2 regions of the Actinomadura rubteroloni genome follow, and region 1 is predicted to be linked to the other one. Evidence: riboswitches for the same ligand, from Rfam matches in the RefSeq annotation. Region 1 holds a riboswitch; the other holds the start of a gene.
What was found. A riboswitch is a leader RNA that binds a small molecule or an ion and turns the genes downstream of it on or off. The one in region 1 is predicted to bind thiamine pyrophosphate.
Positions count from the first base shown of each region.

Region 2: another riboswitch for thiamine pyrophosphate. It lies ahead of thiC (phosphomethylpyrimidine synthase ThiC); the one in region 1 lies ahead of BTM25_RS02890 (purine-cytosine permease family protein).

Region 1 covers NZ_MTBP01000001.1:636,660-650,797, reverse strand. Annotated here, with positions in the region: gene BTM25_RS02925 (tautomerase family protein) at 1-269, shown strand, start outside; gene BTM25_RS02920 (NUDIX hydrolase) at 236-775, opposite strand; gene BTM25_RS02915 (MarR family winged helix-turn-helix transcriptional regulator) at 893-1,363, shown strand; gene BTM25_RS02910 (NAD(P)/FAD-dependent oxidoreductase) at 1,360-2,457, opposite strand; gene BTM25_RS02905 (cysteine hydrolase family protein) at 2,554-3,087, opposite strand; gene BTM25_RS02900 (SSI family serine proteinase inhibitor) at 3,117-3,527, opposite strand; gene BTM25_RS02895 (rhodanese-like domain-containing protein) at 3,617-3,952, shown strand; TPP riboswitch at 3,987-4,101, shown strand; gene BTM25_RS02890 (purine-cytosine permease family protein) at 4,095-5,417, shown strand; gene BTM25_RS02885 (sensor histidine kinase) at 5,507-7,399, shown strand; gene BTM25_RS02880 (ATP-binding protein) at 7,781-8,299, shown strand; gene BTM25_RS02875 (WD40 repeat domain-containing serine/threonine protein kinase) at 8,303-10,111, opposite strand; gene BTM25_RS02870 (WD40 repeat domain-containing serine/threonine protein kinase) at 10,113-12,050, opposite strand; gene BTM25_RS02865 (arginine deiminase) at 12,279-13,496, opposite strand; gene BTM25_RS02860 (SDR family NAD(P)-dependent oxidoreductase) at 13,531-14,138, opposite strand, start outside.
Region 2 covers NZ_MTBP01000005.1:95,537-109,674, reverse strand. Annotated here, with positions in the region: gene BTM25_RS27160 (lysylphosphatidylglycerol synthase transmembrane domain-containing protein) at 1-1,016, shown strand, start outside; gene BTM25_RS27155 (MerR family transcriptional regulator) at 1,024-1,620, opposite strand; gene BTM25_RS27150 (bifunctional nuclease family protein) at 1,987-2,457, opposite strand; gene ftsR (transcriptional regulator FtsR) at 2,596-3,330, opposite strand; gene BTM25_RS27140 (FHA domain-containing protein) at 3,360-3,914, opposite strand; gene BTM25_RS27135 (sugar phosphate nucleotidyltransferase) at 4,334-6,826, opposite strand; gene BTM25_RS27130 (CDP-alcohol phosphatidyltransferase family protein) at 6,823-7,512, opposite strand; gene BTM25_RS27125 (adenosine deaminase) at 7,649-8,632, shown strand; TPP riboswitch at 8,693-8,806, shown strand; gene thiC (phosphomethylpyrimidine synthase ThiC) at 8,799-10,541, shown strand; gene BTM25_RS27115 (anthrone oxygenase family protein) at 10,587-11,078, opposite strand; gene BTM25_RS27110 (AraC family transcriptional regulator) at 11,228-12,211, shown strand; gene BTM25_RS27105 (EF-hand domain-containing protein) at 12,393-12,650, shown strand; gene pgi (glucose-6-phosphate isomerase) at 12,717-14,138, opposite strand, start outside.

The sequences.
Region 1 (14,138 bases):
TGCTGGACGAAGCGGACTGGATCGTTCCGGGCCGGGACGCCCGCTACCTCATCGTGGAGATCGTCTGCTTCGAGGGGCGGGGCGACGCCGGCAAGCGCGCCCTCATCCGGAGCCTCTATGACCGCGTCGTCCCGGCGCTCGGGATCACGGCCGACGATCTGGAGCTGACGATCATCGAGACGCCCCGGCAGAACTGGGGCATCCGGGGTATGGCGGGCGACGAGCTGACGCTCACCTATTCGGTGACGCCGCCGGACGGCGCCGGCTGAGCGGGGATCCGCGCGGCCGGGCGGAACGGGCCGGACGGCCACAGCCACACGGTCCCCGGCGGCGTCTCGCCGCGCAGGTAAGCCACGATCGGGTCGCGGCGGGGCCGGAACCGGTGCGCGGACAGCCGGGCGATCGCCTCGTCGGCCGGGACCCAGGCCGCTTCGAGGACGATCCCGTCCGGGTCCGCGGCGCCGAGGACGCCGGACGCCGGGCCGGTGGTGAAGGCGAACACCGTCCATTCGCCGTTCCAGCCGGGCTCCCCGCCGATCGTGTACTGGGCGACGAACGCGAGTTCGGCGGGCCCCGCGACGACCAGCCCGGTCTCCTCGCGCACCTCGCGGACCAGCGCGTCGTGGACGAGTTCGCCCGGCTCGGCCATCCCGCCGGGCAGCACCCACTGCCGGTCGCGGCCGGGATGCCGTTCGTGGACCATGAGCACGTCGTCGTCCCGCCGGACGATCGCGGACACCAGGATCCCGGACGTCATTCGCGTAGCGGTACTCATCGCAACAGACCGTAACACCCCGCGCGTCGGAGCGCCGCGCGGAGACGATCCCCCGCGCGCCCACCGGCCGAGCGCGCCGTTTTAGTTCGCAAAGCGAATTAAGGTACCGTGGCGGGCATGGACAAGCCCGCGGACGAGCCCATGAACGTCGTGACGGCCCTCGTGCGCTCGTCGTTCCTGGTGGACGCCGTCTACGTCGCGTCGGCGCGCGACTACGGCCTCACCCAGCAGCAGGGGCAACTGCTGTGCGTCCTCATGCCGCAGCCGTACGGGATGGGCGAGCTGGGCACGATGCTCGGCCTGGCGAAGTCGAGCCTGTCGGGCCTGGTGGACCGGACGTCCGCGCGCGGGCTCGTCCGCCGCGAGCCCGACCCCCGCGACGGCCGCGCGCTGCGGGTCGCGCTGACCCGCGAGGGCCGGGCGCTGGCGGACCGCTTCTACGCCGAGACGTGCCGCCGCGTCGACCGCCTCCCGTCCGGGCTGGCCGAGCACGAGCGCGCCCAGCTCGCCGACCTGCTCGGCCGCCTGGTCCGGGCGAACGAGGTGCCGGTCGTGTTCATGGAGCTGGAGGACGGCGCCCCGGCCTAGCCGTCCCGCCCGAACAGCTCGACGAAGCGGCCGACCATGAGGTCGCGCCCCTTGTACTCGGCGACGGTCGCGGCGGGCAGCGCCATCGGGCCGTCGCCGGACGGCGCGGGGATCTGCCCGACCCCGCCGGACGGCCCGAGCGGCACCAGCGCGGACGGGAACGGCGCGGGCCGGTGGACGGCCGTCGGTTCCGCGCCGGCGAGCCGCGCCCGGATGTTGGCCGCGACGACCTCGGCGTGCCGCATCGCGTTCCCGGCCATCTTGGCCTCGGCGACGTCGGCGAGGTCCCCGAGCGCGAACACGTGGTCGTGGCCCTCGACGTTCAGGCCGGGCGTGACGCGGACGTGCCCGGCCGCCGTCCGGGGCGCGACGGCCGGGTCGAGCCAGTCGCCGTTCACGTCCACGCCGTGGCAGCGGAACCACAGGTCGGCGGTGATCTCGCCGCCGTCGGTGGTCGCGACGGTGAAGGTCTTCTCCCGGCCGGGCCCGACGGGCGGGGGCTCGGCGGGCGCGACGCCGAGCCGCAGGTCGACGCCGAGGCCGTCCAACTGGCGGTGCAGGTCGGCGCGCGTCTCGGGCAGGAAGCCGGGCAGCAGCTCGGCGGCGGGGTCGAGGACGGTCACCGCCTTGTCCGGCCAGACGGCCTTGATCTCGCCCGCCAGCTCCAGCCCGACCGGCCCGGCGCCCGCGATCAGCACGCGTCCGGCGCGGGCCAGCTCGTCGTGCGTGGCGCGCAGCCGCGCGAGCGCCTCGGCGGCCACGTCGGTCTCCGGTCTGGCCGGATACGGGTAGCCGGACCCGGTCGCGAGGACGATGTAGTCCGCGTCGACGCGCCGCCCCGAGGCGAGGGTGACGCCGCGCGGGTCCACCGCGACGGCCCGGTCGCGGACGACCGTGCCCCGCCGCAGCAGCCGGTCGTACGGAAAGAAGATGTTGTGCGCCCAGTCGGGGGCGACCAGGGCGCGCAGGGCGCCGGACGCGTGGACGAACGCGTCCTTCGGCTCGATGAGGACGACGTCGGCGTCCTCGTCCAGGGCCTTGGCGACGGCGGCGCCGCCGTACCCGCCGCCGACGACCGCGACAGTTCGGCTCATGACGAACCCCCCTCATTAATTCGTAACACGAACATATTGGTTCGTAATACGAACCGCAAGCCGATGTCACTCACATCCGTGCCGGGCGAAGGGGGCTCAGCGGAGGCAGGCGTCCGCCGTGACGAGATCGGCGCGCATGTTGCGCTCCATCATCCGGAGCGCCGCGTCGCCGAGGCCGGGGTCGATGGACGCCACCGCGTCGCGCGGGACCTTGATCTCCAGGTGGCGGATGTAGGCGTCCAGCGCCGTGTAGAGGACGCACTGCTCGGTGACCTGCCCGGTCAGCACGACCTCGCGGACGCCGAGCTGGTGGAGGATGTACTCCAGCGGCGTCCCGAAGAACGCGCTGTGCCGGACCTTCGGCAGGAACGCGCAGTCGTCCGGCGGCAGGACGGGTTTCACGAGGTCGGGCCGCTCGCCGCGCAGCGCCGCCGCCACGAGGTCGTCGCGCGTGGCGGAGAAGTCGCCGTGGTTGTCGTTGACGTAGATCACCGGCGTCCCGTCGCGGACGGCGCGGGCCACCAGGTCGGCGAGCGGGCCGACCATCTCCGCGACGCCGTCCTGGAGGACGCCCGCGTCCGCGTGCCGGTAGGGGTTCAGCATGTCGATGACGACCAGGGCGGTGCTCATGGCCGTCCCCCTTCCCCGGAAGGGGCGGGTCAGTTGCGCGCGATGTTCCCGAACAGCGGCGCGACGGCGTCCCAGCGGCTGACCTGGCAGCCGTCGGCCCGCCCGAACGTCGCGCTGACCGGCTTGCCGTCCCAGGTGCCCGTCACGGTGGCGGTCTGGGGGCCGCCGAAGATGTCGGTGCACATCTGGCCGGGGCGCGGCTTGGCGAACGCGGTGGCCGCGCCCGTCCGCAGCGCCGCGCACGCCTTGGCGCCGTCGGGATGGGAGCCGCCGAGGGGGTCGCAGGTGAGTGTCCAGGTGGTCGGCGCGGCGTCCTTCGACGCCTTGACCTGTACGGTCAGAGACGTGCCGGACGACGCCGACGGCCGGACGGAGCCCGTGCCGCCGGCCCCGGTGCCGGGCGCGTGCTCGGAGCCGCAGGCCGCCAGTGACAGGATCATGGCCGCACCGGGAACGGTGCGAAGAAGCGTCCGATACCGCATGCGTGATTCGACGCGCGGGGGCTCCGCGCGGTTCCATGGGAGGCGTGATGTTTATCGGGGATGACGTCCCTGCCGTCGACGCGGCCGAGGTCCCGGCCGACGCGTACCTCCTGGACGTCCGTGAGCAGGACGAATGGGTCGCCGGGCACGCCCCCGAGGCCGTCCACATTCCCATGCGCCACCTGAGCGACCGGGCGTCGGAGATCCCCCGCGACCGCGAGATCTACGTGATCTGCCGGTCCGGCGGACGGTCCGCGCAGGTGACCGTCGCCCTGAACCAGGCCGGCTGGCTGGCCCGCAACGTCGCGGGCGGGATGCAGCGCTGGGAGCAGGCCGGACGCCCGATGGACACCGATCTCGACGGCCCCCCGCACGTCCTCTGACCCCCGGGCGTTTTGGAGCGGTACGCTACCCCTTGACCGTATTCGCGGGAGCTTGGGCCGAACCAGGCTGAGAGGGCGACCACAGGGCGTCGCCGACCGCAGGAACCTGTCCGGGTAATGCCGGCGTAGGGAGCGTGCCCCCGTGCCATCCGCCGTCGAGACGCGGGCCGACGAGGTCCCGTACACGCTGGACGAACCGGCCCCGAAGGTCCTCGGCTTCTGGGACCAGAGCGCCTTCTGGGCCAACCTCGGCGTCAGCCTCTTCGCGTTCTCGGGCGCCTACACGGTGCTCGCCCCCGACGCCGCCGGCCGGCCGACCCTCCCGATCCTCGCGGGCATCGTCGCGATGGCGGTCGGCACCGCGCTCGGCGGGCTCATGCTCGGCCTGGCCGCCGCGCCCGGCGCGAAGACCGGGCAGCCCGCGATGGTGCTGCTGCGCGGGCTTTTCGGGGCGCGGCTCTCCTACGTCCCGACCGTGCTGAACATCGCGCAGCTCGTCGGCTGGGGGACGTTCGAGCTGATCGTCATCGCCGACGCCGCGCGGGCGCTCTGGGACGACGTCCCGCGCTGGGTCTTCGTGGTAGCGGCGGGCGTGCTGACGACCGCGCTGACGATCCGTCCGCTCGGCTCGGTGCGGCTGCTGCGCCGGTACGTCACGGCGGCGGTGCTCATCGCGCTCGTCTACTTCTATGTGCAGTTCCTGCGCGAGCCGCTGCCGGACCTGAACCACGGCTCGTGGAGCGGGTTCTGGACGGGCGCGGACGCCGCCCTCGCCGTCTCGATCTCCTGGGTGCCCGTCGCCGCCGACTACACCCGCCACTCGCGCACGCCCCGCGCGGCGTTCGGCGCGGCGGCCGTCGGCTACTCGGTGACGCAGATCTTCGCCTACGTTCTCGGGCTGCTGGCGCTGGCGCTCGTCGCGGGCGACTCGACCAAGGTGTTCGACCCGTTCCTGCACGTCAGCCTGGGTGTCGCGTTCTTCGCGGTGTTCGTGCTGCGCGAGGCGGACCAGTCGTTCGCGAACGTCTACTCGACGGCCGTGTCGATCCAGAACCTCGTGCCGCGCGCGGACCGCCGCGTCTTGTCCGTCGCGCTCGGCACCGGGATCACCGTGCTCGCGCTCGTGTTCGACATCGGCGACTACCAGAGCTTCCTGTCGCTGATCGGCTCGGTGTTCGTCCCGCTGCTCGGCGTCCTCGCCGCCGACTTCTTCCTCGGCGCGGGCCGGCGCGGCTGGGACACCGGACGCGCCGCCCCCGCCCGCTGGTCGATGATCGTCGCGTGGGCGGCCGGGTTCGCGGTGTACCAGCTCGTCTACCCCGGCGGCGTCGGCTGGTGGGCGCGCGGCTGGACGCACGTCCAGTCCTGGCTGCACTTCACGCCGCAGACCTGGATGAGCGCGTCGCTGCTGTCGTTCGCCGTGGCGGGCGCCGCCGCTCTCCTGGCCGGACGGACGCGCCGCTAGCCGATGGCGCGTTCCACCGGCGGCACCCGCGCTGACGTGGAAACCTTTCGGCACCGGTTGCCCGCGCGTCCGCGCGGGGCGATGGCACGATGACAGGCGTGCTGCCCCACGATCCGATCGCGCGCGCCGTCATCCAGAGCGCCGCCGACGCCCTGGTGGCGGTCGACGAGCGCTCCCGCGTGACGGTCTGGAACCCGGCGGCGGAGCGGATGTTCGGCTTCACGGCCGAGGAGGTCATGGGACGGGCGGCGCCGATCGTCCCGCGCGAGCTGAACGCCGAGCACAACGCGGTCCTGGAGCGGCTGCTCACCCGTCCGGGCCGGATCTCGATCGCGACCCGGCGGCGGCGCCGCGACGGCGACCTCATCGACGTCCGCATCGACACGAGCCTGCTGAAGGACGACGGGGGCGCGCCGCTCGGCTGGGTCATGGTCTACCACCCGGCGAGCGAGGACGAGGCGCTCCAGCAGCACATGGCCGAGCGGGCGCGGCTGGTGCGGCGGCTCAGCGACATCGTGGCCGACCTCAACACCGAGCTGGACCTCGACGTCGTCCTGGACCGGATCACGGCCGCGCTGATCGAGCTGACCGGCGCGGACGCGGGCGGGTTCGTCCGGATCGAGGGCGACCGGCTGAGCCTGGTCAGCCTGTCCGGGCTGCCCGAGCGGATGCGCGGCACGACCGCCGACCTGGACACGAGCCTGGTCGGGGAACTGCTGCGGTCGGAGAAGGCCGTCATGCTCGCGACCGAGAAGGAGCGGATCGAGGGGCTGATCTGGTCGGAGCTGCCGGGGCTCAGCTCGCTGGCGCTCGGGCTGTCGTTCCTCCAGGCGAGTCCGTATGGGGCGCTGTACGCGCTGTTCTCCGGCAAAAAGGTCGGGCACACCGAGCTGGAGCTGCTGGAACTGCTCGCCGGGCACGCGGGCGTCGCGGTGGGGAACGCGGTGGCGTACGCGGAGGTCGTCCGGCAGCGGGCCCACGAGCGCGCGGTGATCGACGCGAGCGCGGACGGCATCGCGGTGCTCGGCCGGGACGCGGTCGTCCGGCAGTGGAACCCGGCGGCGCACGCGCTGACCGGCATCCCCGCCGCGGACGCGGTCGGCGGCCGGCTCCCGTTCGACGCGCCGCCGCCCGGGGAGTCCCGGACGTTCCTGACCCCGTCCGGGACGTGGCTGAGCGCGGTCGCGGCGGAGATCGAGGACGCGGGCGAACTGGTCGTGGACTTCCGCGACGTCTCCGAGGCCAAGGCGCTGGAGGAGGCCAAGGACCTGTTCCTCGCCACGACGAGCCACGAGCTGCGGACGCCGATCACGGTCGTCCAGGGGTTCGCGAGCACGCTGGTGCGGCGCTGGGACGACCTGGCCGACGCCGACCGCCGCGCGGCCGTCGCGACGATCGCCGAGCGGGCGCAGTCGCTCGGCCGGCTGGTGGAGCACCTGCTGCTCGGCGCGCGGGCCGGGACGGGCGAGCTCGGCGTCACGGTCGAGCCGTTCGACGTGACGCGGGTGCTGAGCGGCGTCGTCGGCGGCTTCCGGTCGCTGTCGGGGGAGCCGGGAGATCGGTCGGGTGTCGGTCGGTCGGGGGAAACAGAGCACCGGGTGACGCTGTCGGTCGCGCCCGGACTGCCGCGGGTGCTGGGCGACGCGATGGCCACCGACATCGTCCTCGGACAGATCCTGGAGAACGCGTTCAAGTACTCGCCGGGCGGCGGAGAGGTCGTCGTGCGCGCTTACCGCGCCGATTCCGGGGACGTCGTGATCACGGTGGACGACCAGGGCATCGGCATTCCCGCCGACGATCTCGAAAGGGTGTTCGAACGCTTTGTGCAGGGCGAGACGGGCGACCGCCGCCGCTTCGGCGGAATCGGGCTCGGGCTCTACATCGTCCGGCAGCTCACGCGGGCGCAGGGCGGCGAGATCTCCGCGCACACCAGGCCCGGCGGCGGGACGCGGATGCGCCTGGTGCTGCGCGCGGCGCCCTGAACGAACCGCGCGGGAACCGATGTTCTACGCTCCTGCGAGAACGGGGTTTCCCCCTTCGGCACGGCTCCCAATACATGATCTTGAAAGCGCCACCGGTTCCGTTCGACGGAAAAGCGCGGTATCGCCGCGGTGTGACGGACGAAACGCATGCGTGAGGAGTAATCCGCCGGGCGCTGGATAGACCTTGTACGGGTTCTCGTTGGAGGAGGAGTTCCGTTGACCGTCACAACCGGGGGTGAACGTCGTGCGGCCAGGCCGGTTCGCTCGTGGCGGACGGCCCGGATCCGTCCGAACGGGTTTCCGGGCCAGCGCTACCGGGCATTTCGGTCGTATCGGAAGGTCGGCGGCGAGTTGCCGCCGGGACGCCGACGAGACGGGGAGGTGAGGACGACGGGTGTCGCACTGTTTCCGCACGCGCCGACCAGCGTCGCGCTCGCCCGTCGGCGGCTGCGCTCGGAACTGATCGACGCGGGCGTCTCGGAGGCCGCGGTCGACGACGCCAACCTCATCGTGAGCGAACTGCTGAGCAACGCGCTCCGGCACGCCCGCCCGCTCCCGTCCGGCAAGATCCGGCTGGCCTGGGGCCGCCGCGCCGACGGCATGATCGAGGTCGCGGTCAGCGACGGCGGCGCGAGCACCGAGCCGCGCTGCGGGCCGAGCACGCTGTCCTCGCTCGGCGGCCGGGGCCTCGGGATCGTGGAGAGCCTGGCCGCGCGCTGGGGCGTCCGGCACGACCACGGCGCGACGACCGTCTGGGCCCTGGTGGAGGCGCCCCCGGCCGGGGCGGGCGCCCGCATGGCGCCGCCGGTCGCGCACGCGGGCGTGGCCGAGTTCGCCGACCTGCCCGACCTGGACGACGGGTCGTGGGACGCGCCGTCCACCCGCGCCTTTCCGGCCTGACGCTCAGAAGCGGTAGAACCGGGTCGTCCCCGCGCCGCTCGTGGTGGCGAAGCTCTGCCCGTCGGGCGAGAACACGACCGCCTGCGCGTCATCGTCGTCCCCGGGGAACGTCGCCGTGACGCGGCGGGACGCCACATTCCACAGCCGGGCGTCCTTCTTGTCCAGGCTGACCAGCGTGCCGCCGTCCGGGCTGAACGCGAGCGCGCGCACCGACTCCTTGACGTCCTTCAGCGTGGCGCGCAGATCGCCGTCGGACGCGCTTCGCAGCTCGATCCCCCAGTTGTAGCTGTTGGACATCGCGACGGTTTTGCCATCCGGGCTGAACGCAAGGCAGTCGTAGTTTCCGCCCTCGGTCGACGCTTCGGCCGTCTTGGCGCCGTCGGACGGGTTCCAGACCATGAGCTTGCCGGACGAGAAGCGTCCGCCGAGGCGTTCGCCGTCCGGGGAGAACGCCAGCGCGCTCGGGGGCGTGTCGGTCTTCATGGTCACGGCGCGTCCGGTGACCATGTTCAGCACCTGCACGTACGGCCGGTCGCGGTTGGACGCGACGGCGAGCGTCCGGCCGTCCGGCGCGAAGGCGAGCGCGTTCGCGCCGCCCGCGACGGTCAGCTTCTTGCGGATTCGTCCGGTCCCGGTGTCGCGCAGATGGACGGCGCCGTCGTCGCCGCCCGTGGCGAGCGTCCGGCCGTCCGGGCTGAACGCCATCGGCTGCTTGTAGGTCGTGTCGTCCTTCAGCTCCCGGGCGGACACCCGCGCGGTGGCGAGGTCCCAGCGCAGGAGCGAGGAGAAGCCCGCGCCGACGAGGGTCCGGCCGTCCGGCGTGAACGCGACGTCGAACACGGCGACCTCGGTGCTCGGCAGCGTGAGCACGGAGGGGACCGTGTGCGGCGTCCGGGGCGCCTTCGGGCCGCCCGAACGCGGCCACAGCAGCACGGCCGGGACGGCGACCGCCGTGGCCGCCGCGCCCGCCCCGCCGAACAGCACGGCCCGGCGCGGCACGCGGCGCGGAACGCCGGTAGTGAGCCCGGTGAGCACGTCCGGGACGGACGGCCGCCGCCGCGGGTCCTTCTCCAGGCAGCGCCCGATGACGTCCCGCAGGCCCGGATCGGTGAGCCCGCCGAGGTCCGGTGGAGCGCTCACGATCCGCCGGACGATCGCCGGGATCGTCGGCGCGTCGAACGGCCCGTGCCCGAGCGCGGCGTAGGCGAGGACGCAGCCGAGCGAGAACACGTCGCTCGCCGGGCCGGTGACGTCCGCGCGGACCTGCTCGGGCGACATGAACGAGAACGTTCCGACGACCGCGCCGGTCGAGGTCAGCGCGGTCGCGTCGGCGGCGCGGGCGATGCCGAAGTCGATGATGCGCGGGCCGTCCGGACCCATGATCACGTTGCCGGGCTTGAGGTCGCGGTGGACGAGCCCGCACGCGTGGATCGCCGCCAGCCCCTCCGCCAGGCCCGCGCCCAGCCGCCGGACCGCGCCCGGCGCCATCGGCCCCTGCCGGAGCACCACCTGCCGCAGCGACGGCCCCGGGATGTAGGCGGTGACCAGCCACGGCGACGCGGCGGCCGGGTCGGCGTCCACGACCTGCGCGGTGTGGAACCCGCCGACGCGGCGCGCGGCCTCGATCTCGCGCGCGAACCGCCGCCGGAACTCGGGGTCGGCCGCGTACTCGGCGCGGACGATCTTGACCGCGACCGTCCGCCCGCTCGGCGAGACGCCGCGGAACACCTCGCCCATGCCTCCGGCGCCGAGGCGCCCGTCCAGCCGGTAGGGGCCGACCTGCCGGGGGTCGGCCGGGCGCAGCGGTTCCACGTCAGACCTTCCAGAGCGTGACGGAGCCGTCGGGCTTGGTGGTGCCGACCCCGGCGACCGTCCGGCCGTCGCGGGTGAGGGCGATGCGGTCGACGGCCTGGGCGTGGCCGACGAGCGTGACGCTGAGCGCGCCCGTCGCGGTGTCCCAGACGCGGACGGTTCGGTCCGAGCACGCACCGAACAGCGTCTTCCCGTCGGGGGAGAACTTCACGTCCCGCACGGTGGCGGCCTCCGTTTTCAGGATCCGCTTGGTGCGGTAGGTGTTCGTGTCCCAGATCCGGACGGTGCTGTCGGCCGCGCTGCTCACCAGCAGTTTCCCGTCCGGGCTGAACGTCACGCCGGTGACGTTCGCGGAGTGCCCGATGAGCTGGTGGACCTTGCGGAGCCTCCGGCCGTCGAAGAGTTGGACGGTGTTGCCCGGCGGCTTGTTGTAGTAGCCGTCCACGGCGACCGCGACGAGCGCGCCGTCCGGGCTGAACGCGACCGCGTTGACGCCGCTGTTGCCGAGGTCGGCCGACGCGATCGTGCGGCCGGTGCCGGGGTCGAACAGGTGGGCGCCCGGGTTGACGCCCGCGATCACCGAGCCGTCCGGGCTGTAGGCGACGGCGTTCAGGCCGAACTGATCGCCCGTCCGGGCGTTCACCTTGATCGCGCCCGTCGCGGCGTCCCAGATGAGCAGGGAGCCCGCGTTGCTGGCGGAACTGGCCAGGGACGCGCCGTCCGGGCTGAACGCGAGCGCGCTCACCCAGCCCGCCCGCTTGATCGTGCGCAGGACGCGGCGGGACGCGACGTCCCACAGCGTGATCATCTCGTCGAGCCCGCCGGCCGCGACGGTCCGGTCGTCGGGGGACAGGGCGATCTCGCTGAGGTTCTTGACGTCGGTGGCGGTGAGCGAGCCGCTGGCGGAGATCAGCCCGGTCGGGTTCGGGGCGGGCGGCGGCGCGGCGGGCTCGCCGTCGTCCCCCGTCAGCAGGACGGCCGCCGGGACGCCGACCGCGAGCGCCGCGACGGCGGCCCCGGCCCCGATCAGCAGCGCCCGCCGCCGCACGGGGGCGGGCGCGGGCACGCTGCGCGTCACGCCCATCGTCGCGTGCGCGAACGTGGCGTCCTCCGGCGGGAGGAACGACGGCGCGGGCGCCACGATGCTCTGCGGCGCGTGCATCAGCGTGTCCACGGTCGGCCGCCGCGCCGGGTCCTTGGCCAGGCACGCCGCGATGAGGTTGCGCAGGTCGGCGGGGAGCGCGGACAGGTCCGGCTCCTCGTGCAGGACGCGGTGGACGATCGCCGGGATGGACGTCGCGTCGAACGGCCCCTGCCCGAGCGCCGCGTAGGCGAGGACGCAGCCGAGCGAGAACACGTCGGCGGACGGCCCGGCGGGCGCGCCCGACACCTGCTCGGGCGCCATGTACGCGTAGGTGCCGACGACGACGTTGTGCGAGGTCAGGACGGTCGCGTCGGTCGCGCGGGCGATGCCGAAGTCGATGATGCGCGGCCCGTCCGCCGCCATGATCACGTTGCCCGGCTTGAGGTCGCGGTGGACGAGCCCGCACGCGTGGATCGCCGCGAGCCCCTCCGCGAGCCCGGCCGCGAGCGCCCGGACGGCGGCGGCGTCCAGCGGCCCCTGCGCCCCGACGACCTGCCGCAGCGACGGCCCGGGGATGAACGCGGTGACCAGCCACGGGGACGTCGCGGCCGGGTCGGCGTCTACGACCTGCGCGGTGTGGAACCCGCCGACGCGCCGCGCGGCCTCGACCTCGCGGGCGAACCGCTGCCGGAACCGCTCGTCCTCGGCGTACTCGGCGCGGACGACCTTGACCGCGACGCGCCGCGCGCCGGGCGACACGCCCAGGAACACCTGGCCCATGCCGCCCGCGCCGAGCCGCGCCTCCAGGCGGTAGGGGCCGATCTGGCGGGGATCGCCGGGATGCAGAGGTTCCATGTGCCACCGTCGTCGGTCCGGAAAACGTTCCAGCTTTCTAGCAGACGAAAGTGTTCTTCAAACACCGCGCCGGGCCCGTGTGACGCACCGCACGCACCCCCGGCGAAACGGACGTGCCGGACACCGGTAGGGTCCTCTCCAAGCTCGGGCGCTGTCGTGCCCCCGTCGGCACCGCCCGAGCGCCAAACCTCACGACGCCCCAGGTCTTCGGCCTGGGGCGGTCGCGTTTCAGGCGGGCGGCGCGCCCGGCGGCGGGTCCCGCAGGATCGGGCAGGACATGCAGCGCGGCCCGCCGCGTCCGCTGCCGAGTTCGCTCCCGCTGATCCGGATGACCTCGATGCCCGCGTGCTCCAGTTGCGCGTTCGTCTCCACGTTGCGCTCGTAGGCGACGGCGAGGCGGGGCGCGACGGCGAGGGTGTTGTTGCCGTCGTCCCACTGCTCGCGCTCGGCCGTCACCGGGTCCAGCCCGGTGTCGATCAGCCGGAGCCGCGCGACGCCCATCGCCTCGGCGGCGGCCGCCAGGAACGGACGCGGCCCGTCCGCGCGCGGCTCGCCGTCCACCGACGTGACGGTGTAGGCGGTGAGCGAGTCGGCGACCGGCGGGTACATGACGACGGCGTCCACGTCGACCATCGTGCAGATGGTGTCGAGGTGCATCGTCGCGCGCTGCTGCGCGATCGGGACGGCGAGGACCGTCCGCGCGAGCCCCGCAGCGAACACCTGGCGGGCCAGCCGCTCGGCCCCGGCGGGCGTCGTGCGCTCCCCGACGCCGACCGCGATCACGCCGGGCGCGAGCAGCAGGACGTCGCCGCCCTCCAGGTGCTCCAGCGACGGGTCGTACACCCGCTCCACGCCCGCGAACCGGGGATGGTGCCGGTAGATCAGGTCCGTCAGCGCGGACTCGCGGCGGCGCGCGGGCATCGCCAGGCTCGTCACCGCGACCCGCTCGCCGAGCCACGTGCTGCTGTCACGGGTGAACAGCAGGCTCGGGAGCGGGTCCACGATGAAGTCGGCCGGGTCCATCAGCCGGTAGACGAGCCCGTGGCCCGCCTTCAGCTCCTCGTGCGCGAGGCCGGCGATCAGGACGGACGCCAGGTCCTCGGGGTCCTGCCCGCACAGGTGGTCGCGGACGATCGCCCGCAGCCGGTCGCCCCAGCGCCGGTCCCCGGTGACCTGGTCGACGGCCTGCTCGCGGGCGTGCTCGAACTCAAGGACGTCCTGGAGCAGCTCGGTCAGGTAGAGGACCTCGACGTCCCGGTCGCGCAGCGCCTGCGCGAACGCGTCGTGCTCCTCCTGCGCCCGTCCCACCCACGGGATCGCGTCGAACAGGAGCTTGTCGCTGTTGCGCGGGGTGAGCCGCTTCAGCTCGGCGCCGGGCCGGTGCAGCAGGACGGTCCGCAGCCGCCCGACCTCGCTCGTGACCCGGTGCTCGCTTGTCTCCGTCACCCTTCGCAGTCTAAGTGGGCATGATTTTCTGACTTCAGGCGGAGGACCCTCCATCGACCAGCAGGTCCGTTCCGACCACGTACGACGCTTCGTCCGAGGCCAGCCACAGGACGGCGGCGGCGACCTCGTCGGCGTCCGCGACGCGGCCGATCGGCAGCGACGCCTTCATCCGCTCGGCGCGGTCGGCCTCGGTCTCGCCGGGACGCAGCGACATCGGCGAGTCGATCGGGCCGGGGCTGACGGCGTTGATCCGGACGCCGTCGCCGGTGTGCTCGCGCGCGGCGTTCATCGTCAGGACGCTCACGGCGGCCTTGGACGCGGCGTACGCGCTCGCGCCCGGCAGCCGTCCGTGCGCGCCGATCCGCGACGACGTGTTGACGATCGCCCCGCCGCCGGTCGCGCGCATCGCGGCGATCTCGTGCTTCATCGACAGGAAGACGCCCTTGAGGTTGACGTCGACCACGGCGGACCAGGCGCGCTCGTCCTGGTCGGCGACCGGGGCGAGCGTGCCGAACACCCCGGCGTTGTTGAACGCGACGTCGAGCCGTCCGTGCCGCTCGACCGCCGCGCCGACCATCGCGGCGACGCTCGCGGAGTCGGTGACGTCCACGGTGACGCTCGACGCCGTGCCGCCGGCCCGTT
Region 2 (14,138 bases), on a different contig from region 1:
TGCGCCGCGAGCGCGACGTCCTCGCCCGGATCCGCGAGCAGATCCTGCGGCTGGAGCCCGAGAACGAGGCGCCGCCGGTCCGGCTGGAGCGCTTCCGGCCCCGGACGATCGTGACGATCGTCGCCGCGAGCATCGCCGCCTACATCGTCATCCCGCAGGTCAGCAGCATCAACCTGATGCACCTGGTGTCCACCGCGCAGTGGGGGTGGGTGCTCGTCGGGCTCGCCGCGTCGGCCGGGACGTACCTGGCGTCGGCGCTGCTGCTGCTCGGGTTCGTGCCCGAGCGGCTGCCGCTCGGGCGGACGGTGATCGTCCAGGTCGCGGCGTCGTTCGTCAAGCTCGTGGCGCCGTCGGCGGTGAGCGCCGTGGCGGTCAACACCCGCTACCTGCAACGTTCCGGGGTGCGGCCGGGCGCGGCCGTGACGAGCGTCGGCGCGTCGCAGCTCACGGCCGTGTTCAGCCACGTCCTGCTGCTGGTGGTGTTCGGGTTCGTCACCGGGTCGGCGGGCAACGCCACGCGCGACCTCGCGCCGTCCCGGCTGATCGTCGTCGTGCTGCTCGCGGTCGCGGCGGTCGCGGCGGCGGCGCTAACGATCCCGCGTGTGCGGCGGCTCGTCACCGCGCGGCTGCGGGCCATGTTCTCCGGCGTCGTGCCGCGGCTGGTGGACGTCCTTCAGTCCCCCCGCAAGCTCAGCACCGGCCTCGGCGGGACGCTGCTCATGACCGTCACGTTCGTCACCTGCCTGGACGCCTCGGTCCGCGCGTTCGGCGGCGCGCTGCCGTGGACGACGATGGTCGTGGTGTACCTGACCGCCAACGCCCTCGGCAACGCCGCGCCCACGCCGGGCGGCCTCGGGGCGGTCGAGGGGGCGCTGACACTGGCGCTGACGATCTCCGGGCTGAGCGCGGAGACCGCGACGTCGGGGGTACTGCTGTTCCGGCTGCTGACCCTGTGGCTGCCGGTGCTGCCCGGCTGGGCCGCGTTCGCCTACCTCCAGCGCAAGGAGGCGATCTGAGCGACGCTCAGCCGGTCTTGCGGGCGCGGCGGCGGTGCGCCAGCTCGTCCTGCGGCTGCCCGCCGTCCTCGACGGCGGCCTGCTCGGCGGGCAGTTCGGCGAGGCTGCCCTCGACCTCCTGCCAGACCCGGCCGAGCGCGATCCCGAACACGCCCTGCCCGCCCTGGAGCAGGTCCACGACCTCGTCGGCCGAGGTGCACTCGTACACGCTGACGCCGTCGCTCATGAGCGTGATCTGCGCCAGGTCGTTGACGCCGCGGTCGCGCAGATGGGTGACCGCCGTCCGGATCTGCTGGAGGGACACGCCCGTGTCCAGCAGCCGCTTGACGACCTTCAGCACCAGCACGTCCCGGAACCCGTACAGCCGCTGGCTGCCCGAGCCGTGCGCGGACCGGACGCCCGGCGTCACCAGCCCCGTGCGCGCCCAGTAGTCGAGCTGCCGGTAGGTGATGCCCGCCGCCGCGCACGCCGTGGGGCCGCGGTAGCCGACGTCGCCGGGCGGTGCCGACACCTGCGCGTCGAAGAGCAGACCCTGCTCACCGGCGTGCTCGGACGCCCTGCGCCTGTCGGGGGTCGCCTTGCCCTCGCCGCTGCTCACCGCCACGCGGACCTCCGGCTTCTATCAGCCCGCGACGCTCCGTCAAGGGGGTTCAACGGATGCCACGGGTGTTCCACCAGCACGGTAGGTGCCGGTCAGAGTGTGGTCAACGTTCGCCGTCGGCGCGTCGCATGCCCGGATGAACCGCCTCCGCGTGGGCAAACCGGCGCACCTACGGCCGCATCGAATCCCTACCCGTTTCCCAGGAGGACGACCCCCGGAAAGCCCGGCGTACCCGCCCGAACCACCCAGGCGAAGATCATCGTTGACCCTCCGCCGACGCCCCGCTCACCGGAGCCGTAAGAAAACCGTCCTCCGCAAGACGTCCGGACGTCCTCGGGACGACTCTCTCATGACGAGCGGCCCGCGTCCTCAACCGGCGCGGCCGAAATCCTCCGGCGAGATCGTGTCGAGGAACTCGCGGAACTTCTCGACCTCGTCCTCCTGCTCGTCGGGGATCGCGACGCCGACCTCCTCCAGCACGTCCTCACTGGCGAAGATCGTCGCGCCGGTGCGCAGCGCCAGCGCGATCGAGTCCGACGGGCGGGCGCTGACCTCCACGCCGTTGGAGAACACCAGGTCCGCGAAGAAGACGCCCTCGCGCAGCGCGGTGATGTTCACCGTCCGGAGCTGGACCCCGAGCGCCTCCACGACGTCGCGGAACAGGTCGTGGGTGAGCGGGCGCGCGGGCAGCACGCCCTGCTGGGCGAAGGCGATGGCGGTGGCCTCGACGGCGCCGATCCAGATCGGCAGGTAGCGTTCCCCGCCCGTCTCCTTCAACAGGACGATCGGCTGATTGGAGGGCATCTCGACCCGCACGCCGACGACCTCCATCTGCTTCACGGCGGCTCCCTGCGGACTCGACGGCATCCGGACGACCCTGCGGCGGACCGGCCGTGACCGGTCCCTCATGCCAACGTACACCCCGTGTCCGAGATGCCTACTCCTCGGCGCGGGCGAATCGGGCGAAGGGGACGGGCGTCAGGGTTCCAGCGTCTCGCGGAGGCCCGCCCACACCAGCGCGGTGTGGAGCCGGACGGCGAGGTCGGCGAGGGACCGCGCGGCCTCGGCGGCCTCCTCGTGCGCGCCGGGATGGCGGCGGCGCAGCATCGGCCCGACGGCCTGCTCGATCAGCCCGACCTGCCGGTCGGCGGCGGCCTTGAGCGCCCGCAGGTGCCGCACCTCCAGGCCGTGCTCGCACAGGGCCGCGACGGCGCGCGCGACGGTCAGCGCCTCGGCGTCGAAGGGAGCGCCCGCCCCGCCGGCGCGGCGGACGAGCCCGTACTCCTCCATCGCGTCGAGCAGGTCGGCGGGGATGCCCGCGCCGTCCAGGAGCTGGCGGCGCGACAGCCGGACGGGCGGTTCGGGCGCGGGCGCCGGGTCGGGCACCGGGGCGGCCACCAGCGTCCGGGGCCGGCGCCGGTCGCCCGGCGGCGCCGGGGCCGGGACGGCCTCGCCCCGGTCGCGCGCCCGCAGCCGCTCGCGGATGACCCGCAGCGGCAGGTACTGGTCGCGCTGGGCGGTGAGGATGAACCGCAGCCGGTCCACGTCGCCGGGGCCGAACTTGCGGTACCCCGACGGGCTGCGGCGCGGCTCGATGAGCCCCTCGGCCTCCAGGAACCTGATCTTGGAGACCGTGATGTCGGGGAAGTCGGGCCGCAGCAGTCCGAGGACGTCGCCGATCGTCATCGGCGCCCTGGACGCCTCCGCGCTCATGGACCTCCCCTCATCGGCGCCGCCCGCCGTCAGCCGTGCTGGGCGTTGCTCAGGAAGACCAGCCGGAACTTGCCGATCTGCACCTCGTCGCCGCCCGCCAGCCCGGCCTGGTCGATGCGCTGCCGGTTCACGTAGGTGCCGTTCAGGCTGCCCACGTCGCGGACGGCGAACGAGCCGCCCTGGCGGGTGAACTCGGCGTGCCGCCGGGAGACGGTGACGTCGTCGAGGAAGATGTCGCTGCCGGGGTGGCGCCCGGCGGAGGTGCGGTCCTTGTCGAGCAGGAAGCGGCTGCCCGCGTTCGGGCCGCGCTTCACGACGAGCAGCGCGGTGCCCGGCGGGAGCGCCTCGACGGCGAACTGGTCGGCCCCGGCCGGTTCGGCCTCGGCCTGCTCGGTGGCGGCCTCCAGGGCCTCGAAGCCGCCGATCGAGATGGTCGAGGTCGACTCGCCGGGCGACTCGCGCGGCGGAGGCGGGGGCGGCAGCGGAGGCTGTCCGGCACGGGCCAGCGGAGTGCCGCAATTCGAGCAGAAACGGGCATCATCCGGGTTGGCGTGACCGCACTGCGTGCAGTAGACGCTCGGCATAGATCGGCTCGGCCTCCTACCATCGGCGCGCCGCGCACCGCCCCCGAGGGGACCGCCCGCGCCGCGCGCATCGTTCTACCAACCCACGCCGGGGACCCGCCCCCGATCACGGTCCGGCTCCCCGCCCGTTCACTCGACGGTTGCCGCAACTTACGCGGGTAGTGCCCGAGGGGTCAACCGGACGGGAGCGCCGACCGTCCAACGCTACCGTCCGCGATGATCGCGGTCCACGCCGCCGCGCGGACCCGGCCCCCCGCCGCTGCGGCGGCGGCCGGGCGGACGGGCCGTTCCCGCACGTCGCGGCCTTCGTGTCCGTCCCTCGTCGTCCGACCGTATCGCGCCCGCGCACCGGTTCGCGCGCCGGACGATCACCGGGGTGACGGTGGTCACGGTCCGGAACCGGCCGGGCGTTTCCCGCGCTACACGGCCCCCTCCACGACGGCGGCCCAGGTGTCGACCAGGTCCCGGGCGGCGGCGGCGTCGGGCGCCTCGGCCCACAGGTGGGTGACGGGCTCGGCCGGGTCGGGCAGGACGAGCGTCCAGCGGTCGCCGTCGACCACGCGGACGCCGTCGGTGGTGTCGATCACCGCGTCGCCCGCCGCCTCCACGACGCGCCGCATGACGCCCCCCTTGGCCGCCCACGGCGTCGGCACCGACCGGCGCAGCAGGTGCGCGGCGGGGATGGCGCCCTCGATGCGCGACAGCGGCCGGCCGGCGCGCGCGACCAGCCCGACGAGGCGCAGGAACGCGGCGAGGCCGTCCACCGACGAGCCGAACTCGGGGACGACGAAGCCGCCGCGCCCGTCCCCGGCGAAGATCACGTCCGGGGCGGCGGCGGCGCGGGTGAGGTCGGGCTGGGCGGTGGTGGTCCAGATCACCTCGACGCCGTGCGCGGCGCAGACGTCGGCGGCGACGCGGGTGGTGGTGACGGGCAGCGCGACCCGGCCGCCGCGCCGCTCGGCGGCGACGAGGTCGAGCAGGACGAGCAGCGCCCGGTCGTCGGGGATGACGGCGCCGTTCTCGTCCACCAGCGAGATCCGCTCGCCGACGGTGTCGAACCGGACGCCGAACGCCGCCCGCGACGACGCGACCAGCTCGCCGAGCCGGGCCAGCCCCGCGGCGCGCTGCTCGGCGGTCTCGGTGGGGGTGATCTCGTCCAGGGCGTTGCCGCGCGTGAGGAACTCCACGCCGACGCGGCCGAGCAGGCTCGGCAGGACGAGCGAGGCCGTCCCGCCCGCGCAGTCCAGGATGATCTTCAGCTCGGCCTCGCGGACGCCGCCGGTGTCGACGCGGTCCAGCAGGTCGCGGGTGTAGGCCTCGGCGGAGCGGGCGGGGTAGGTCAGCTCGGCGATCTCGCCGGGGAACGCCCGCCGGTACTCCTGGCGGCCGAAGACCCGCTCCAGCTTGCGCTGGGCGGCCTGGGACAGGTCGGCGCCGGACGGGTCGAAGAACATGATGTCGACGCTCTGGGAGTCGCCGGGGGTGGTGCGGACGTAGACGCCGCCCGCGCACTCCTCGCGCGCGGCGCGGAACCGGGCGGCGGGCAGGGTGCACGCCTCCAGGTCCTGGACGTTGACCGTCCCGGCGGTGAGCGCGCTGATCACGGCGCGCTTGAGGGTGCGGGCGGCGCGGGAGGCGTCCCGTCCGGTGACGACGGTCGAGCCCTTGCTGAGCGTCGTGGCGTAGGCGCCGGCGAGCCGGACGGCCAGTTCGGGCGTGATGTCGACGTTGACGAGCCCGGACACGCCGCGCGGCCCGAACAGCGTGCGCCGCCCGCGCGACTCCCAGATGACGCTGGTGTTGACGACGGCGCCGGCCTCGATCGTCTTGAACGGGTAGATCTTCACGCCGCCGTGCACGACGGCCTCGGGCTCGATCGTGCACTCGTCCCCGATGATCGCGCCCTCGCCGACGCGGGCGCCCGCCATGAGGTCGGTGCGCTTGCCGACCGCGCAGCCGCGCAGGTCGGCGAACGGCCCGACGAAGACGTTGTCGCCGAGGACGGCGCGGTGGAGCTGCGCGCCCTCGCGGACGACGACGTTGTTGCCGAGCACGGTGAACTTGCGCAGCTCGGCGCCCTTCTCCACCTGGACGTAGTCGCCGATGAACAGCGGGCCGCGCAGCACCGCGCCGGGGTCGATCTCGGCGCCCTCCCCGATCCAGACGCCCGGGGAGGTCTCGAACCCGTCGATGCGGGCGTCGACGAGGCCGGACAGCAGGTCGGCCTGGGCCTTGAGGTAGCTCTCGTGGGTGCCGACGTCCTCCCAGTAGCAGTCGGCGACGTACCCGAACAGCGGCGCGCCCTCGGCGAGGAGGCGGGGGAAGACGTCGCCGGACCAGTCCACGGGCCGTCCGGTCGCGACGTGGTCGAGGACCTCGGGCTCCATGACGTAGATGCCGGTGTTGACGGTGTCGGAGAACACCTGGCCCCACGTGGGCTTCTCCAGGAACCGCTGGATGCGCCCCCGCTCGTCGGCGATGACGATGCCGAACTCCAGCGGGTTCGGGACGCGCTTGAGGCCGATCGTGACGAGCGCGCCGTTCTCCCGGTGGAAGCGGACCATGTCGGTGAGGTCGAGGTCGGTGAGCGCGTCCCCGGAGATGACGACGAACCGGTCGTCGCGCAGCGCGGCCTCGGCGTTCTTGACGCTCCCGGCGGTGCCGAGCGGGACCTCCTCGGTCGCGTAGCTGAGCGTCATGCCGAGTTCGGAGCCGTCGCCGAAGTAGTCGCGGATCAGCGAGGCGAGGAACTGGACGGTGACGACGGTCTCGTCGAAGCCGTGCCGCTTCAGCAGCCGCAGCACGTGCTCCATGATCGGACGGTTGAGGAGGGGCAGCAGGGGCTTGGGCTGGTTGGCGGTCATGGGACGCAGCCGCGTCCCCTCTCCGCCCGCCATCACGACGGCCTTCATCGGGGGTTCGGGGCTCCCTTCGGGTCGCCGCCGGGCGCGGTGCCCGGCTCGGGTGGGGAGCCGGCGCGGGCGTCGCGCACGAGGCGCCGCGTCTGCTCCCAGTACAGCAGGGCCGCCCACCAGTACAGCCCGGTGCCCCAGCCGGCGAACGCCCAGCCCGCGACCTTCGCGGCGGTCGCGGCGGCGCCGTGGTGGTCACCGAGCAGCAGCAGCGGGAAGGCGTACAGCAGGCACATCGTGCCCGCCTTCCCGACGAAGTGGACGGGCAGCGCGCCCTGGTAGCCGAGCCGCCGCAGGATCGGCGCGATCGGGACGATCGCGACCTCCCGCGCGACGAGCGCGACCACCAGCCACAGCGGGACGACGTCGCGGACGGTCAGCCCGACGAGCGTCGCGAGGATGTAGAGCCGGTCGGCGGCGGGGTCGAGCAGGGTCCCGAGCCTGCTGGTCTGGTTCAGCGCCCGCGCGAGGCGGCCGTCGAGCCAGTCCGACAGGCCCGCCAAGACGAGGACGCCGAGCGCCCAGCCGTCGCGTTCGGCCAGGACGAGCCAGAGGAACAGCGGGACGCCGAGCAGCCGGGCGAAGCTCAGCAGGTTCGGGACGGTCAGGACCCTGTTCTCCGCGGGGGACGGTACTCGTCCGCGATCGCGCGCCGCGCCGTCGTTGCCGCCGTCGTCCGTGCCCACCAGGCCGCGCTCCGATCCGTCCCCTGTCCCCGACGAGCCCGACCCTACCGGGCGGTTCGGCGGGCGTCCCAGGGGCGTCGCGGCCCTAGCATGACCTGGACCGATACATCGTCGTCGCGTCCCTGCGGAGGCCGCCGTGACCGTCCCCGTCCCGAAGGCGGAGCTGCACCTGCACATCGAGGGGACGCTGGAGCCGGAGGCGGCGCTGGCCTGCGCGGCGCGCAACGGCGTGGAGCTGCCGTTCGCGTCGGCGGACGCGCTGCGCGCCGCGTACTCCTTCACCGACCTGGCGTCGTTCCTGGACCTCTACTACGCGCTCATGGCGGTGCTGCGCACCGAACGGGACTTCACCGAGCTGGCCGACGCGTACCTGGCGCGGGCGGCGGCGCAGGGCGTCCGGCACGCGGAGATCTTCTTCGACCCGCAGGCGCACCTGGCGCGCGGTGTGGCGTTGGCCACGGTGCTGGACGGGCTCGGCGCGGCGCTGGCGGCGGCGCCCGCGCGGCACGGGATCACGACGCGGCTCATCATGTGCTTCCTGCGGGACCGTCCCGCCGCCGAGGCGCTGGAGGTGTTCGAGGCGGCGCGGCCGTGGTTCGGGACGCTCGTCACCGGCGTCGGGCTGGACTCCGCCGAGGTCGGCAACCCGCCCGCGCCGTTCGCCGAGGTGTTCGGGCGGGCGCGGGATGCGGGGCTGCGCCGCGTCGCGCACGCGGGCGAGGAGGGGCCGCCGGCGTACGTGCGGGAGGTCCTGGACGTCCTCGGCGCCGAGCGCGTCGACCACGGCATCCGGTCGCTGGAGGACCCGGAGCTGGTGGCGCGGCTGGTGCGCGAGCGGGTGCCGCTGACGGTGTGCCCGCTGTCGAACGTCCGGCTGCGCTGCGTCCCGGACCTGGCGGCGCACCCACTGCCCCGGATGCTGGACGCGGGTCTGCTCGTCACCGTGAACTCCGACGACCCGTCTTATTTCGGCGGATACATCGAGGACAACTACGCGGCGCTCGGGCTGGACGACGAGACGTCGCGCCTGCTCGCGGCCAACTCGTTCCGCGCGGCGTTCCTGCCCGAGGACGAGCGGGCGGCGCATCTGCGGGCCGTCGCCGCGCACCGCTTCGGCTGACCGCCCATAACCCGGACGGGCCGGTTGCGGCAACCGGGGGCGCTGCGGTTACGGTCGTGGGCGACAGATCGCGGGGGCCCGGCGAACCGGGCTGAGATAGCGGCTGAGACGGCCGCTGACCGCTCGAACCTGACCGGGTAATGCCGGCGTAGGGAGAGATCGGGTCGTGACGAACGACAACGAGTCAAACACGTCCGCCAAGCCGCCCGCCCGCAAGACGTATCTGCAGGGGTCCCGTCCCGACCTGCGGGTGCCGATGCGGGAGGTGCCGTTGAGCGACGGCAGCGCGGTGGTGCTGTACGACACGTCCGGGCCGTACACCGATCCGTCGTTCGAGGCGGATCCGCGGCGGGGCCTCCCGCCGCTGCGGGCGGAGTGGATCGAGGAACGCGGGGACACCGAGGAGTACACGGGCCGGACGGTCCGGCCGGAGGACGACGGGCGCCGTCCCGGGCGGGACGCGGACGCGACGGCGTTCCCGGCCCGCCGGCCGCGCCGGGCGGCGGGCGGCGCGGTCACGCAGCGCGCCTACGCCCGGCGCGGGATCGTGACGCCGGAGATGGAGTACGTGGCGCTGCGCGAGGGCGTCGAGCCGGAGTTCGTCCGGGACGAACTGGCGGCCGGGCGCGCGGTGCTTCCCGCCAACGTCAACCATCCGGAGATCGAGCCGATGATCATCGGCCGGAACTTCCTGGTGAAGGTGAACGCCAACATCGGGACGTCGGCGGTCGCGTCGTCGGTCGAGGACGAGGTCGCCAAGATGACGTGGGCGACGCGGTGGGGCGCCGACACGGTGATGGACCTGTCCACCGGCCGCGACATCCACACGACGCGGGAGTGGATCCTGCGCAACTCGCCGGTCCCGATCGGGACCGTCCCGCTCTACCAGGCGCTGGAGAAGGCGGGCGGCGACCCGGCGGCGCTGACCTGGGAGCTGTTCCGCGACACGGTCGTCGAGCAGGCCGAGCAGGGCGTGGACTACATGACGATCCACGCGGCGGTGCTGCTCGCGCACGTCCCGCTGACGGCGCGCCGGACGACCGGGATCGTCTCGCGCGGCGGGTCGATCATGGCGGCGTGGTGCCTGGCGCACCATGAGGAGAACTTCCTCTACACGCACTTCCGCGAGCTGTGCGAGATCTTCGCGGCGTACGACATCACCTGGTCGCTCGGGGACGGGCTGCGGCCGGGGTCGATCGCCGACGCCAACGACGAGGCGCAGTTCGCCGAGCTGCGCACGCAGGGCGAGCTGACGGCGATCGCGGCCGAGTACGACACGCAGGTGATGAACGAGGGTCCCGGGCACGTCCCGATGAACAAGATCAAGGAGAACGTCGACCTCCAGCGGGAGTGGTGCGCGGACGCGCCGTTCTACACGCTCGGCCCGCTGACCACCGACATCGCGCCGGGCTACGACCACATCACCTCGGCGATCGGCGCCGCGATGATCGGCTGGTACGGCACCGCGATGCTCTGCTACGTCACGCCGAAGGAGCACCTCGGGCTGCCCGACCGCGACGACGTGAAGGCGGGCGTGATCGCCTACAAGATCGCCGCGCACGCCGCCGACGTCGCCAAGGGCCACCCGGGCGCGCAGGCGTGGGACGACGCGCTGTCGCGGGCGCGGTTCGACTTCCGGTGGGAGGACCAGTTCGACCTGTCGCTGGACCCCGACACCGCGCGGGCCTTCCACGACGCGACGCTGCCCGCCCCGGCGGCGAAGTCCGCGCACTTCTGCTCGATGTGCGGGCCGCACTTCTGCTCCATGAAGATCACCCGCGACGTGCGGCGGTTCGCCGACGAGCGCGGGCTCGACCCCGAGGCGGCCCTGGCCGAGGGGATGAAGGAGAAGGCGGCCGAGTTCCGGTCGGCGGGCGGGCGGCTGCACCTGCCCGTCGCCGAGGCGTGAATCCGGGGGGGGGCCGGGCGTCGCGCCCGGCCCCCCGGTGCCCGGTCAGCGGTTCCAGGCCCAGAACGCGGCGGCGGCCAGCGCGGTCGCCGCGCCGCCGAACAGCGTGCGGACGTGGTTCCAGGCCGTCCAGCGGCCGGAGTAGCGGTCCCATTCGCGGGCGGCGTCGGCGACCGGGGCGTGCAGCCGGGCCAGCGCGTCGTTCATCGGCACGTTGACGGCGACCGTCGGCAGGAACACTCCGGCCACGTAGACGGCCGCCGACGCGAAGAACAGCAGCGCGGCCGTCTTGCGGTCCATCGACCACAGGACGGCCCCGGCCGCGGCGGCGGCGACCGGCGCCAGCATGAACGCGGCGAGGAACAGCGGGTTCTGGATGCGCTGGTTGATCCCCTGCATCGCGGTGATCGCCGCCGCGCCCGGGGACGCGCCCAGGCCCGGCATGACGCCGACCGAGAATCCGAAGAACGTCCCCGCCATCGCGGCGGACATGAGCAGCGCCAGGGCGCCGGGGAGCGCGGCGAGTGCCGTGCGCATGGCGGTCCCCTTCCCCCGGCCGTCGGGCCGGAACGTCGGACGGGCCCGAACGCCCGCCGTGTTCCTCCAGTCCACCGCCCGGACGCGGAAAGTCCCATCGCCGGGACGCGCGTGGGCATACGCGAGCGTCCACGGCTACCGTGAGGCCCATGGACGCGACGGCCACCGTGGACGAGCCGGGCACCGACGCGCTCGCCGACCTCCTCGACGGCCCGCGCGCCCGTGGAGCGTTCCTGCTGCGGGCGACGTTCACGCCGCCGTGGTCGGTGCTCGTCCGCGACCGCGCGCCGCTCACGCTGATGGCGCTGACGCACGGCGAGGCGTGGCTGACCGGCTCCGACGGCGCGGCGCTGCGGCTGCGGCCCGGGGACGTCGCGATCGCGCGCGGCCCCGACGCCTACACCGTCGGCGGCGACCCGGCGACGCCCGTCCAGGCGGTCATCCACCCGGGGCAGCGCTGCACGACGCCGGACGGCGAGTCCCTCACCGAGCGGATGACGTTCGGGTTCCGCGCCTGGGGCAACGACCCGGACGGCTCGACCGTGCTGCTCATCGGCACCTACGGGCTGCGCGGCGCGGTCACCGGGCGGCTGCTCGCCGCGCTGCCGCCGCTGCTCGTCCTGCCCGGCGACGCCGCGGGCGCGTTCGCGGCGCCGCTCGCCGCGCTGCTTGACGCCGAGATCCGCCGGGACGAACCGGGCCAGGACGTCGTCCTGGACCGGCTGCTGGACGTCGTCCTCATCGCGGTGCTGCGCGCCTGGTTCGCCCGGCCCGGCGCCGCGCCCCCCGGCTGGTACCGGGCGCACGGCGACCCGGTGGTCGGCCCGGCGCTGCGGCTGCTGCACGCCGACCCGTCCCGGCCCTGGACGGTCGCCGAACTGGCGGCGCGGGCCGGTGCCTCGCGCGCCGCGTTCGCCCGCCGGTTCGCCGGGCTCGTCGGCGAGCCGCCGATGGCGTACCTGACGGGGCTGCGGCTCGCGCAGGCGGCGGACCTGCTGCGCGAGACCGACGCGACGCTGGAGGCGGTGGCGCGGCGCGTGGGCTACGGGACGCCGTTCGCGCTGAGCACCGCGTTCAAACGCGCGCACGGCGTCAGCCCGCAGGAGTACCGGACGGGTTCCGTCCCCGATTAACGGCGGCGGAATTGGGGCTTTATCTCCGCGACCCGCGCCGGTTTCGTGCGCGTCACGCAATTCTCACCGGCCGGAATGGGTGCACCGGGAACCGGTGCGGCGAGTTCGGCGTTTCGCTTCATGAGTTCCCGATCGTCATGACATGATGCGGGGCACATTCGGACCCATGCCAAGGAGCGATATGACCACCAAGCCGACCGAGGACGACCTTCTCGCCGTGTTCTCGCGCGCGGACCTCGGCGGTGACGAAAAGCTCGATCTGATGGAGTTCTCCCTGGTCCTGGACTTGCTGGGACTGTCCTGGAACAAGGCCCAGGTGCAACACCGGTTCGAGCTGGCCGACTTCGACCGTGACGGTTTCATCTCCTTTGCAGAGTTCGGCGAACTGCTGCGCACGCAGGGCTGGACGACGCAGGGCGCGGCCGCCGCGCACGGCTGACCACCGCCGCCGGGCCGGCCCGCGCCGCCGGCCCGGTTCGCGCGTTCCCGCAGTCGCGGGGGCGTTTCAGACGGCGCGTCCGCGCAGCGCGCGGTAGCGGCGGACGAGCGCGGCCGTGGACGGGTCGGGCAGTTCCGCCGGGGGCGCGTCGGACGTCAGCGCGGGCACGAGGTCGTTGGCCATGACCTTGCCGAGTTCGACGCCCCACTGGTCGAAGGAGTCGATCCCCCAGATCACGCCCTCCACGAACACGACGTGCTCGTACAGCGCGACGAGCTGCCCGAGGGTCGCGGGCGTCAGCTTCGGGGCGAGGATCGTGGTGGACGGCCGGTTCCCCGGCATGACCTTGTGCGGGACGATCGCGGCGGGCGTCCCCTCGGCGGCGATCTCGGCGGCGGTCTTCCCGAACGCCAGCGCGGACGTCTGGGCCAGCAGGTTCGCGGTGAGCAGGTCGTGCATGCCGGGGCCGCCGGCCGCCGCGTCCTCGAACGGCTCGGCGAACCCGATGAAGTCGGCCGGGACGAGCCGGGTCCCCTGGTGCAGGAGCTGGTAGAAGGCGTGCTGGCCGTTGGTGCCCGGCTCGCCCCAGAAGATCTCCCCGGTGGCCGCCGCGACGGGCGTGCCGTCCGCGCGGACGGACTTGCCGTTGGATTCCATCGTGAGCTGCTGGAGGTAGGCGGGGAACCGCGCGAGGCGCTGGCTGTAGGGCAGGACGGCGCGGGTCTCGGCGCCGAAGAAGTCGTTGTACCAGACGCCGAGCAGGCCCAGCACGACCGGCGCGTTGACCTCGAACGGCGCGGTGCGGAAGTGCTCGTCGATCGTGTGGAACCCGGCGAGCATCTCCCGGAACCGCTCGCCGCCGATGGCGATCATCAGGGAGAGGCCGATGGCGCCGTCGAAGGAGTAGCGTCCGCCGACCCAGTCCCAGAAGCCGAACATGTTGCCGGTGTCGATGCCGAAGTCGGCGACGCGGTCGGCGTTGGTGGACACGGCGACGAAGTGCCGCGCGACGGCCTTCTCGTCGCCGAGGCGTCCGACGAGCCAGTCGCGGGCGACGCGGGCGTTGGTGAGGGTCTCCAGCGTCCCGAACGTCTTGGAGCTGACGACGAACAGCGTCCGCGCCGGGTCGGCCTCGGCGAGGACGCCGGTGATGTCGGCCGGGTCCACGTTGGAGACGAACCGGGCCGCGATGCGCTCGCCGGGCCGTCCGGGCAGGTCGGCGTAGTCGCGCAGCGCCTCGTAGGCCATCGCGGGGCCGAGGTCGGAGCCGCCGATGCCGATGTTGACGACCGTCGTGATCGTCTCGCCGGTGTGGCCGCGCCACTCCCCCGACCGGACGCGTTCGCTGAACACGGCCATCCGGTCCAGGACGGCGTGGACGTCGCCCGCCACGTCCTGGCCGTCCACCGTCAGCGCCGACCCGGGCGGGAGGCGCAGCGCGGTGTGCAGGACGGCGCGGTCCTCGCTGACGTTGACGTGCGCGCCGCT